2 linked regions of the Acidicapsa ligni genome follow. Each later gene encodes a partner of the first gene's protein in a complex. Links are inferred from orthologs where the notes say so. Each region holds a gene or a part of one and is shown on either strand. Other genes may lie near its edges.

Region 1 (7,783 bases):
ACGGGGCCAGTCTGATGCGTCACAAGCTGCATTCCGAGGATGGACTTGGCAGCCGCTTCGGCGTCCGCCAGGTTGCGGACAACCTTGACTCCACCACCCTTGCCACGGCCACCGGCGTGAATCTGAGCCTTGACCACCACGCCTGAGGCCCCATTGGCCAACAGGGTTCTCGCGGCTTCAGCCGCTTCCGGTAGCAGATTGGCTACCTCACCCCTGGGCACGGGCACGCCGTACTTCGCCAGGATCGTCTTTGCTTGGTACTCGTGAATTTTCATCGTTTGTAGGGCTCACTCGCTAGCGACAGAAGGGTTTTCCCGTACTCTCGTCCGTCTGTCTTTGATTGGATGAGGATCGTGTGGGTGCTTCTGCGGCACTCAAATAGTACCGAACGCAGCAAAGATGCGGCAAACGGGATCGGCACAGTATGAAACGAGCCGTCATTCCATGATTTTCCTGTTGCCCGCCGTTCTGCCGCGACCCGTTACGATAAAGGGAAGAGGTTCATCGTTTTGGGAATACTGAAAGAATTGCTTAAGCCCCTCACTGAGGATGGCGCTGCCCTTACAAAAGAGCAGGCGCGTGCTGCGCTTGTGGAGATTCTCGACGGGGATGTCTCGGATGTCGAAACCACAGCCATGCTGACGGCGCTCGCGACACGTGGCGAACTGGCTCCGGAACTGGCCGGGTTTGTGGAGGAGATGCGAGAGCGTGCGACTCCGATTCCGCTCACGGACGAAGAGCGCGATCTGCTTGTGGATACCTGCGGCACGGGTGGCGGGGGGCCAGCAACTTTCAATATTTCGACCGGCGCGGCATTGGTAGCGGCCGCAGCCGGAGCGCTGGTGGCCAAACACGGCAATCGCGCTGTGACATCGCGCTGTGGGTCGGCGGACGTGCTGGAATCGCTTGGCGTTCCGATTACACTGCCGCCCGATCTGGCCGCGGAGTGTCTGCGCGAAACAGGATTTGTCTTTCTCTTTGCTCCAATGCTGCATCCGGCGATGAAAGCGGTGGCTCCGCTGCGGCGCGCGCTGGGTTTTCGCACGATCTTCAATCTTTGCGGGCCGCTGACCAATCCGGCGAGGGCGCGTGCGCAGGTAATCGGAGTGCTGGCGCCGAGCCGGGCATTGCTTATGGCGCGGACATTGCTGGAACTCCAGACGACGAGGCGGGCCTTCGTGGTTCACGGGCTGGACGGGTTGGACGAGCTTACTCTGACGGGCGAGTCGATTGTTGTCCGCGTTGAGCCGGCGGCGGAGCCATCCATCAAGGCAGCGCGTATAACTCCCGATATGGCGGGGGTTGAACTTGCGACGCTGGCTGAGTTGTCGGGCGGCGATGCGGATGAGAACGCCAGCATTCTTTACGACATCATCACCGGCATTCCCGGGCCGAAGCGGGAGATTGTGCTGCTGAATGCGGCTGCCGCGCTGGTTGCAGCCGGGCTCGCCAATGATCTGAAGGAGGGCGTGGCCCAGGGTGCGGAGGCTATCGATTCTGGAATGGCGGCGGTTACTTTGCAGAAACTACGCGGATTCGGAGCGAAATACGGGAGCCGTTCCTGAGTTTCGAATCTCCCACAGGCTCCCGGTACAATACGGGAGAGACACGTCTCCGAGATCGCAGTACTGGAATCGATACAGCAATGGCCTCTAATGCACGTCCGCGCGTCCTGAGTGGGATGCGCCCCACCGGCAAGCTCCACCTCGGCAACTACATGGGCGCACTGGCCAACTGGGTCAAGCTCCAGGATGACTACGAGTGCTACTTTTTCATCGCAGACTGGCATGCGCTGACGACGGATTACGCCGATACCTCCAAGGTAAAGACGAATATCGAAGAGGTTGCACTCGACTGGCTCGGCGCTGGGCTTGATCCGGAGAAATGTGTCCTCTTTCTGCAGAGCAAAGTGCCGGAACATGGCAAGCTGTTCCTGCTTTTCAGCATGATTACGCCTCTCAGTTGGCTGGAACGCGTGCCCACGTACAAGGAACAGCAGGAAAACCTGACAGGGAAGGATCTGACGACGTACGGATTCCTTGGCTATCCGCTCTTGCAGGCAGCGGATATTCTTCTCTACCAGCCGGAGTTTGTCCCGGTAGGCCAGGATCAGGTTGTTCATGTGGAACTGACGCGGGAGATCGCCCGGCGGTTTAATTTTTTCTATCCGAAGCCACTCGGAGATCATGCTCCCGGCCAATCCGGAGATGCTCGAATCCTGGAGACTGTGTTGCCGGAGCCGAAGGTGTTGTTGACGCCTTCGCCCAAGCTGCCTGGGACAGATGGACGCAAGATGTCCAAGAGCTACGGGAATACGATTCAACTCACGGACTCCGAGGCCGAGGTTCGTCAGAAACTGAAGACGATGGTCACCGATCCGGCAAGAGTTCGCCGCACCGATCCTGGCGATCCGGATAAGTGCCCTGTCGGGGATTTGCACAAGGTATTTTCCTCGTCCGACAAATTGCTCGAGGTTTACGAGGGCTGCCGGACGGCGGGGATCGGCTGTATTCAATGCAAAGGCTGGGCAGCCGACTCGTTAGTGCAGATACTTGCTCCAATTCAGGAGCGGCGTGCTCGGTTCACTGCCAGTCAAGCCATCGAGATCATCGAGGAAGGCTCTATTCGAGCTCGACGTCGCGCCGCGGAGACCATGCGGGAAGTGGATGATGCAATGCAGATGCCTATCGGCTAGGGCCAGATTGCAATGGAAGAAGAAATTGAATTGACCGAACAACCCGCCAACCCGAAAGTTACTTCCGACGAGACAAAAGCCACGCCGGTGCTTGTCCTGACGCCCAAGCCTGTTGCCCAGGCCAAGTTTGATCCGTTCAATCCACCAGATGAAAAGCATGCGTCGAAGCAGAAAGCCCAGCCGGAAGATCCGCAGGCGTTTCCGTTCTCGGTTACCGTGGGCAAGGTCTATGACGGCCCGATGGACTTGCTGCTGGACCTGATCCGCAAGCAGGACATCGATATATATGACATTCCGATTGCGCGTATCACGGCGCAGTTTCTGGGGTATGTCGAAAAACTCAAATCCACGGATGTGGATGTTGCGGGCGAGTTTATTTATATGGCTTCGCTGCTCATCCATATCAAGAGCAAGATGCTGCTGCCGCGCGCGCCTGCCGGGCCGGACGATCCCCATGCCGACGATCCTCGCCGCGAGCTGGTGGAGCGGCTGCTGGAGCATGAGCGCTTCAAGAACGCTGCGCAGATGCTGCAGCAGAAACAAATGCTGGAAGCTGCTTCGTGGACCAATCCGGGTATGCGCGAGTTTCGCGAAGATGCCGCTGCCGAGCCTGAAATTGCCGCAGACACGGTCGATCTGGTGCGTATTTTCAGAGACATACTAGAGCGCGTCCGCACCCGGCCTGTGCTCAATGTCGAAGAGGATTCCGTCACGGTGGGCCAGATGATTCAGTTCCTAGGCCGACGTCTGACGATGGAAGACAGGCCCGTATCGCTGCGCCGCCTGCTGGGGAACAGCCGTTCTCATCGGGCGCTTGTGGCGATGTTTCTGGCGCTGCTGGAGCTGGTGCGCCTGCAGGCCATTCTGCTCAACCAGGACCAGCTTTTCTCTGACATCTTTATCAAGAAGAATACCGAGTTTGAAAACGTCGTAAACGAGCTTGCCAGCCGTGCGCACGATGATTGGCGATAGATAACTCTGCTGAGATTGTTCCTAATCGGGAATAGTTGCACTCTAAACTGTGCAATTATCCCCTATTCATTAAATATTCATAAAAATGCCTCCTTTGAATTCACATTCTGGCAATCGTTGCCCTGTTAGCTTCCGAATGTTGCACTTTGGGGGGATTTTGCATGGCTACGATAGCTACACCAGATGCAGGCACGTCGCTTCTGGATAAGAAAATGAAAAAAGGCCCAGGGCTTCTGGGTGGAATTATCTTCGCAGCCGTGATTCTTGGCGGTTTGGGCTATTGCGGTTTCAATATCGCTAGCGATGTAGGACATGTAGCAGTGGTCAGCGTCTGGCCTTATGTCCTGCTTGCGGTTGCGCTGTTGATTGCACTCGGCTTTGAATTTGTTAACGGATTTCACGACACAGCAAACGCAGTTGCAACTGTGATCTATACACACTCACTCGAACCGCATGTGGCCGTGGTCTGGTCCGGCATGTGGAATTTGATTGGCGTGCTTACGTCGAGTGGAGCGGTGGCTTTCGCGGTTGTTTCGCTGCTGCCAGTTGAACTCATTCTGCAGGTCAGCTCGGGCGCTGGTTTCGCCATGGTCTTTGCGTTGTTGATCGCAGCCATTTTGTGGAACCTCAGCACCTGGTGGCTTGGACTGCCGGCTTCCAGTTCGCATACCATGGTTGGTTCCATCATTGGCGTAGGCGTAGCCAATCAGTTGATGAGCGCGCACAGCGGAACTGCTGGCGTCGATTGGGACCAGGTAATCAAGGTCTTCCGCGTACTTCTCATCTCGCCGCTGGTTGGTTTCGGCCTCGCGTTCCTGCTGATGTTGATCACCAAGAAGCTGATCAAGTATCCGGCGCTCTTCACTGCCCCCACAGGAGACGAGCCGCCGCCATTCCTGATTCGCGCATTGTTGGTTCTCACCTGCACCGGTGTCAGCTTTGGACATGGTTCGAACGATGGCCAGAAGGGCATGGGCTTGATCATGCTCATCCTCATCGGAACGGTTCCTACCGCTTACGCACTGAATCACACGATTGGCCCCAAGGATGTTGTCACCTTCGTCGCTGTATCTGATCAGGCGACCAAAGTGCTCGACAACCATGTGGACAAGAACGCGCTCATGGGCGATCCACGCGCCGATGTGACTCAGTTCATCAGCACCAAGAAGTTCACGCCTAACACCATGGTCGCCCTGCGCGAACTGGTGCAGGACATCAGCCACGAAGTTGGTCTTTACAAGGAACTGAAGGCGGTTCCGGCGCGGGATCAACAGAACGTCCGTAACGATATGTACGTGGCCAGCGCGGCGCTGACCATGATTCACAAGAGCCATACCCCGGCCTTCAGCGATGACGAAGACAAGATCCTGGGCAACTATCAGAAGAGCCTGGATCGCTCGACGAAGTTCATTCCGCTCTGGGTAAAAATTGCCGTAGCGCTCGCGCTCGGTATGGGCACGATGGTGGGCTGGAAGCGGATTGTGGTTACCGTTGGCGAAAAGATCGGCAAGGAGCACCTGACTTATGCACAGGGCGCCACGGCCGAACTGATCGCAATGGGAACCATCATTGCCGCCGACAACTTTGGCCTGCCGGTGAGCACGACGCATGTGCTCAGCTCGGGTATCGCCGGTACGATGGTTGCGAACGGCAGCGGCCTCCAGTGGTCTACTCTGCGCAGCATTGCTATGGCCTGGGTTTGCACTCTCCCGGCGGCGGCATTGCTCTCGGGTGGCCTATTTTGGATCTTCCGGATGTTCTCCTAAGGCAATTTGAGGGGAATTGGACCGTCAGCTAACCATAATCGAGTCTTAATCAACCATCCAAAGGGCGTCCAGAATCTGGGCGCCCTTTCTATTTGTGGCTAAATTCCGCAAGGATTCCCAGCTTCCGGTACGATACCTAAGGTGCCTATTTAAAAAGATGAGTCTGAAAGCCAAGCTTGAAGCCGTAATCTACGCTGCCGAGGAGCCCATAACCCTCGCGCAGATGGCCGTTTTGTTTGCCGACGAAGCGCTCGAATGGAAGGCAGAACTTGCTGCCCAGCGCGCCGAGGAGAATGCCGAAGCGCAACTCGATCTGGGTCCGCCTGCTGAGTTGGACGCGGTGATCGAATCTGCTGCTGAACCTGCAACGGTGACTGAAGAGGCCGCTGTCTCGATGGGTTCGCTGGAGGTCTCAGATTCGGCTGCCTCGTTAGTCTCGTCAGATTTAACGGTCGCGCCAGATCAGGTCGATTTGGGCGATTTAGTCGATTCGGCTGCGTCGAGTGAAACTCTGTCCGAAGCCGCTGCCGCAGTTGTTGTGGATCCGGAGCTAGAGGCCAAGCGCCTCGCCCGGTTACGCGATCGCGAGATTCGCGAGATCCTACGCGGTTTGCTTGACGAACTGCTGGCGGAGTATGCCAGTGCTCCACGCGGCATTGAGATTCGCGAAATAGCCGGGGGCTATCGCATGGCTACTAAGCCGGAGTGCCACGACGCGGTTCGCGCCTTTGTTAAGAGCCTTAAGCCGCCGCTCAAGCTCTCGCTGCCAGCGTTGGAGACCCTTGCCGTCATTGCGTACAAGCAGCCCATTACTGCGCCTGAGGTAGGTGAAATTCGCGGCGTGGACTCTGCTGGCGTGCTTGGCTCCCTGATCAGCCGCAAACTTATCTCCACGGCTGGCCGCAAGCAGGTTGTCGGCCGCCCGATGCTGTACAAGACCACCAAGGAATTTTTGCTCCGCTTTGGACTCAAGGATGTCGCCGAATTGCCTTCGATGGAAGAGTTCGAGAAGATGGCGGCGATTGAGCTGAGCGAGACGGACGACACGGATTTATCGGCCGAATCCGGCAATCTTTTTGCCGAAGCGGAATCATCGGAAGACGCGCCGGAATCTGATCATGAGTCCGGTCGGGAATCCGGGCAGGAATCTGGGAAAGAAGAAAGCGAAACCTCTGATCCGGTGAGACATGAACCGGAAGCTACAGAAACATCCACTCCTACCGCAGAGCCCTCCCAGGAGGCAGCGGAAGCACATGCGCCCGTCGAGAGACAGGACGCCGAAGAAATTGAGGCAGAACCATGAAGTCCGATCCTATTGAAACTGATGTAACCGAAGAACCTAAACCGAAAGCCAAGAAAGCGAAAGCGGCGAAAGAGTCCGCAGTAGAAAAGTCGGCTGCCAAAAAGACAGCCACGAAAAAAACTGCTGCGAAGAATCTGGTAGCCGAGGAAGTAATTACTCCGGAGCCGGAAGCGAAGAAGAAAGCGGCTAAGAAAGTTGCGACCAAGAAGGCCGCAGTTCCAGAACTGCCTGCGGAAGAAGCTGCAGAGGAAATTGCAACAGAGGAAGTTGCAGCAGAAGCTGTGACCGAGACTGAGCCGGTCATCGAGGCCGAGCCCGTCATCAAGACTGAGCCTGTCGTCAAGGCAATCAAGAAGTTTGTGGGAAAGAAGGCCGCTGCGAAGAAGGCAATCGTTGCAGAGCCAGATGCAGAGGAAGAGATCCCCGCTGGTCCGGAGCCAAAGCTGGAGCGTTTGCAGAAGATTCTGGCCCGCGCCGGAATTTCATCGCGTCGCAAGGCGGAGGAACTGATCCTGGGTGGGCAGGTGCAGATCAACGGCAAAGTCGTGATGGAGCTGGGCACCAAGGCTGATCCGGCGCGTGACCATGTCCGCGTGGATGGCAAGCTGCTGCAGGGGCCGGAGCGCATCCGTTACTTTGTATTGAACAAGCCCAAGGGGTATGTGACCACGGTGAGCGATCCCGAAGGCCGCCCCACGGTAATGCAGTTTTTTGAGCGCGAAAATGAGCGCCTTTATCCGGTCGGCCGCCTGGATTACCTCAGCGAAGGCTTGTTGCTGGTGACTAACGATGGCGATCTGGCCAACAAGCTTACCAAGGCGTCGTCGGGAGTAGAAAAGACCTATCTGGTGAAAGTCGCCGGGCAGCCGACGGAAGATATGCTCGATGTTTTGCGCGCAGGCGTGGTCATCGAGAAAGGGCGTCCTGGCACAGGTTCGGGGCGTGTCCGGACGGCTCCGGCGCAGATTCGTCAGGTTCGCCAGGGCGATAACCCCTGGTACGAAGTGATCATCATTGAGGGCCGCAACCGCGAATTGCGCAAGATGT
Region 2 (4,420 bases), on another replicon or contig:
GCCGCAGGCGCTGCGGGCGATTGAGAAGGTGATTCGGAAGGCGGTGCCGGCGGGGTGGTCTGTTTAGGCTGACGCTCTCGTCTGGTACTCTCGTCTGGTACTCTCGTCCGGACCTCCCATCCGGGCCGCTACTGAATGGCTGTTTGAGGGCTGATCCTGAGGAAAACTCGTCCTTAATTCCTTGATTTTTCGGGATATTTTCCAGAATGGGGGTTTCGGACTTCTTATCCACAAAAACGGGGTTTTACGGTGTTGACCCTGCCTATTCGCACCCTTAGCTTTGTAATCGTATGGCAATATTTTGCCGACCCGGCTCGTCTCTTTTTCTTCTCATTTGAAGACCGGGGCACGGTAATGAAGATCACGTCCATTGGGGAGTTTGCATGCTGAAACTGAAAAAGATCCATATCCTGGGCTTCAAGAGCTTTGCCGACCGTACTGAAGTAGCGTTGCCGGGAACGGGCATTGCGGTGGTGGTGGGGCCGAATGGGTGCGGCAAGTCGAACATTCTGGATGGCGTGACCTGGGTGCTGGGCGAGCAGAGCGCAAAGACGCTGCGCGGCGCGCACATGATGGATGTGATCTTTGCCGGAACGCGGGACCGCAAGGCGCTGGGAATGGCCGAAGTGACGATCACAATGGTGGATCCCGAGGCGTATGAGGGGCCTATGGCGATTGATTCCATGGCCCCCGAGGTGCATATCGAGAACGAGATGCCCGCCGACTGGGACGAAACTGCGTTGCGAAAGCAGCGGGCCACGGATGTGGAAGAGGCGATTGCCGAGAACCAGCCGGGGCAGGTTGTGGACGAGGATGAGGGCGAAGTTGCGCCTGCACCGCCGACGGAGAGCGAGATGCAGGGCGGCGCGGAGCAGGCGGTGGTGCTGAAGATTCGCCGCCGGAAGTTTCAGCGGACTCCGGCGCAGAAGGGCGAGATTGTCATTACGCGACGGCTATTTCGTACTGGCGAGAGCGAGTATCTGCTGAACGGAAAGCTGTGCCGGTTACGCGATATCCAGGACATCTTCATGGGTACCGGTCTTGGGCCGGAGAGTTACGCGATTATCGGGCAGGAGCGGATCGGGCAGTTGCTGAGTTCGAAGCCGCACGATCGTCGCGCGATTATTGAAGAAGCCGCGGGCATTACGCGGTTCAAGACGAAGAAGCGGTTGGCGGAGTTACGGCTTGAATCGGCGAAGCAGAACCTGGCGCGCGTGGATGACATCTTCGATGAAGTAACGCGGCAGATGAACAGCCTGAAGCGGCAGGCGGCCAAGGCGGAGCGTTTTGCAGCGCTGCGCGATGAGTTGCGGACCAAGCTGCGGGTAACGATTGCCAGCCGCATGGCGCGAATGGATGCGGAGCAGTTGAAGCTGGAGCAGGAGATTGCAACGCTGACGACGCAGATCGATGGCTCCGCGTCGGAGATCGAGATGCTTGAGGGCTCTTCGCACGGGCTGAGCGAGCGGGGATTTGAGCTCGACAAGCTGGGGCAGCAGTCGCAGGCACAGGCCAATGGCGCGGCTGTCGAACTTGAGCGGGCTGCGGCGCGGGAGCGTGGCAACAGCGAGCGTGTGGCGGAGCTTGAGTCACGGCTGGCGGGCATGGCAGCAGATCTGGAACAGACACGGACGCAGATTGCCGGAATCGGTGAAGAGCGGACGCAGCACAAGCAGTTCCTGGAGAATGCGGCGGAGGAGTCGCGGGCGTTTCGCCAGCAGGTTGAGGCGCGGCAGAATGAAGCGCGGGGTGCGGCACAACAGGTTTTCGACGCGGAGCGGGGGCTGGAGAGCGGACGCCGCAATGCGATGCATTTGCTGACCCTGGCAGGCACGGCGCGCAACCAGACGGCGCAGGCAGAGGAGTCGCTTGCGGCGCTTGAGCGCGAGGCGCAACGGCTTGAAAACGAGATGGGCCAGGCGCGGGCTGAGGCGGGAAATCTTGGCGCGGAGCGTGGACAGGTCGGCATTCGTTTTGAGACTGCGACCGAAGCTCTGAAGCAGCTTGAAGCGGAGATTGCAGAGCTGCGCGAGACGCTCGGCGTTCGAAGGCAGGAAGAAGCAGCGCTGCGCACGCGGACCAATCAGCTTCGCAGTGAGCAGGCTTCGCTTACAGGACGACGCAACTCGCTGGACTCGGTGATCAAGAATCACAGCTATTCGACGGAGACGGTGCGGAAGCTGCTGAAGGCGGACTCACTTGGGCCGGGGATGACTCCGATTGGAACGCTGGCGGATTTTCTGGATGTGGCTGGCGAGCATGAAGTCATTGCGGATGATTTTCTGCGGGAAGAGCTGAATTACATCGTCGTCAAGAACTGGCGCGATGCGGAAGAAGGCGTTCGGCTGCTGCGTTCGGGGATGGATGGGCGTGCGACCTTCCTGGTTCATCCGGAGGATGGCTCGGCTGTTTCCAATCACTCCAACGATGTGATTTCAGGCGAAGGCCTTGTCTCTCTGCGGCAGATGATCAAGGTGCAGAACGGTTTTGGTCAGGCGCTTGAAGGGATGCTGCCGAAGCTGCGTCATGGATATCTTGCTCCGGATGCGGAGACCGCGCGGAAGAGCGCGATGAGTTATCCGCAGGGCTATTTTCTTGCACCTACGGGTGAGTGCTTTCATAACGCGACGGTGAGCGGCGGCAAGCCTGCGGCCGAGGGTCCGCTGGCGGTGAAGCGCGAGCTTCGCGAGACGCAAAAAAAGTTGTCGAGTGTTGAAGCGGATCTGAATCACGCGGAGATCAGTGCGGTTGAAGCGGCGCGAGCCATTGAAGAAGTGGCGGCGCGGCTTGAGCAGTTGAGCGAGCAGCGACGGCAGGCGGAGCGCGATGCGGCCAACCAGGGCGCGGCTCTGAAGCAGATGGAGTCCGAAGTTCAACGAATCGAGCGGCGGCTGCAGGAGTGGCTGCTACAGGCTGCGCGGAACAAGGAAGCAAGCGACCAGAAGCAGGGATTGATCGGGCAGAAGCTTGAAGAGGCACAGCGGCTTGAAGCGGAGCATACGGCGGCTGAGGTTCGGCTGGAGGAGTTGCAGCAGGGTCTATCCGAGTTGCGCCAGGGCCGCGAGGGATTGCAGCAGGAAGCTGCGCGGGTTACAGCGGAACTGGCTGGACTTGAAGAACGGAGACGCGGCGCAGAGAGTGCTTACAGGCGCATCGATCAGCTTCATGCGGACATGGAGCGGCGCGTGCTGGCGCTGGAGCAGCAGCGTGTTGCAGCCGAGGCGGAACGCGATCAGCGCATTGGCGAGAGTGGCCAGCTTGAGGTGCGTCAGCTTGAGTTGAAAGCCTCACGCGATCAGGCTCTTGAAGAGGCTCGCAGCGCTGCCGCAGAGGCGAAGGCTTTGCGTGAGCAGCTTGCCACGATGGAAGCGCAGTTGAAGATTCTGCGCTCATCGACGGATGCTTTCCGCGAGAAGCGCAGTTTGTTTGCGAGCCAGGCGGCGAAGCTGAAGAGCGATCTTGAGCATCTCGAAGCCGGTTGTTTGAATGAGCTTGGCGTGGAGGCAGTTGCGCTTCGTGCGGAAGAAGGAATTGCCCATCTTGAAGGCGATGAGCTTGTTGCTGAAGAAGAGGCCGGGCGCGAGTTGCGGCAGAAGCTTGAGGCGATGGGTCCGGTGAACATGATGGCGCTTGAGGAGTACAAGGAGACTTCGGAGCGGCATGAGTTCCTTGAGACACAGCGCAAAGACCTGATCGATTCGATTGAGAATACGCAGAGCACGATCAAGGAGATCGATCAGATTTCACGCACGAAGTTCGATGAAGCGTTTGTGAAGATCAATGAGAACTTTGGGCATGTGTTCAGCAGATTGTTCCATGGCGGGCAGGCGTTTCTGCGCTTGACGGATGCGGAGAATCAGGCCGAGAGCGGGCTTGAGATTGTGGCTTCGCCTCCGGGCAAGAAGCTGCAGAATGTACTGCTGCTTTCGGGCGGCGAAAAGGCGCTTACTGCGCTGAGTCTGCTGGTTGGAATCTTCCAGTATCAGCCTGCACCTTTCTGCGTACTGGACGAAGTGGATGCGGCGCTCGATGAAACCAACGTCGGGCGGCTCGCGGACATGCTGCATGGAATGAGCCAGGATACGCAGTTCCTGCTGGTGACGCACTCCAAGCGGATGATGCAGACGGCGGATATGATCTATGGCGTGACGATGCAGGAGCCCGGTGTTTCAAAGATCGTGAGTGTACATATGGGCGGGCAGCAGAGGGCTACTGCCTAGTCCTACTACCTAGTCCCGAGAGAGACCCTGGAATTCCATGCGTGGCATGCATGGAATTCTAGGGATTGCGGACGATGAGGTCGTTTTTCCAGAGGGCCATGACAACATCCAACTGGCTGTTGTGGGGCTTTTCGGAGTTTTCGGAGACTGCTTTCCAAAGGGTGCCGATAGACCAGCTTTGAGATCCTTCGACAAGTAAG

What was found. The genes of interacting proteins can lie anywhere in the genome.
Region 2: the proteins of OHL19_RS14360 (region 1) and smc are in contact, whole or in part, in a crystal structure (PDB 3ZGX), measured with the Bacillus subtilis proteins. The link is inferred for Acidicapsa ligni from one-to-one orthologs.

What each region holds. Positions count from the first base shown.
Region 1 is NZ_JAGSYG010000004.1:25,590-33,372, forward strand. What follows is about bases 1,914-4,687. They hold OHL19_RS14360 (segregation and condensation protein A), read left to right. Parts: upstream 1,914-2,707; coding sequence 2,708-3,667; downstream 3,668-4,687. Other genes in these bases: trpS (tryptophan--tRNA ligase), read left to right, coding at 1,914-2,695; OHL19_RS14365 (inorganic phosphate transporter), read left to right, coding at 3,829-4,687. In the rest of the region: sucC (ADP-forming succinate--CoA ligase subunit beta), read right to left, coding at 1-275; trpD (anthranilate phosphoribosyltransferase), read left to right, coding at 510-1,565; more of trpS, read left to right, coding at 1,646-1,913; more of OHL19_RS14365, read left to right, coding at 4,688-5,433; SMC-Scp complex subunit ScpB, read left to right, coding at 5,591-6,736; OHL19_RS14375 (pseudouridine synthase), read left to right, coding at 6,733-7,783. UniProt on the Bacillus subtilis protein: Participates in chromosomal partition during cell division. May act via the formation of a condensin-like complex containing Smc and ScpB that pull DNA away from mid-cell into both cell halves.
Region 2 is NZ_JAGSYG010000002.1:919,014-923,433, reverse strand. It holds smc (chromosome segregation protein SMC), read left to right. Parts: upstream 1-383; coding sequence 384-4,220; downstream 4,221-4,420. Other genes in the region: OHL19_RS10185 (DUF6979 family protein), read right to left, coding at 4,279-4,420; OHL19_RS10195 (LysR substrate-binding domain-containing protein), read left to right, coding at 1-67. UniProt on the Bacillus subtilis protein: Required for chromosome condensation and partitioning.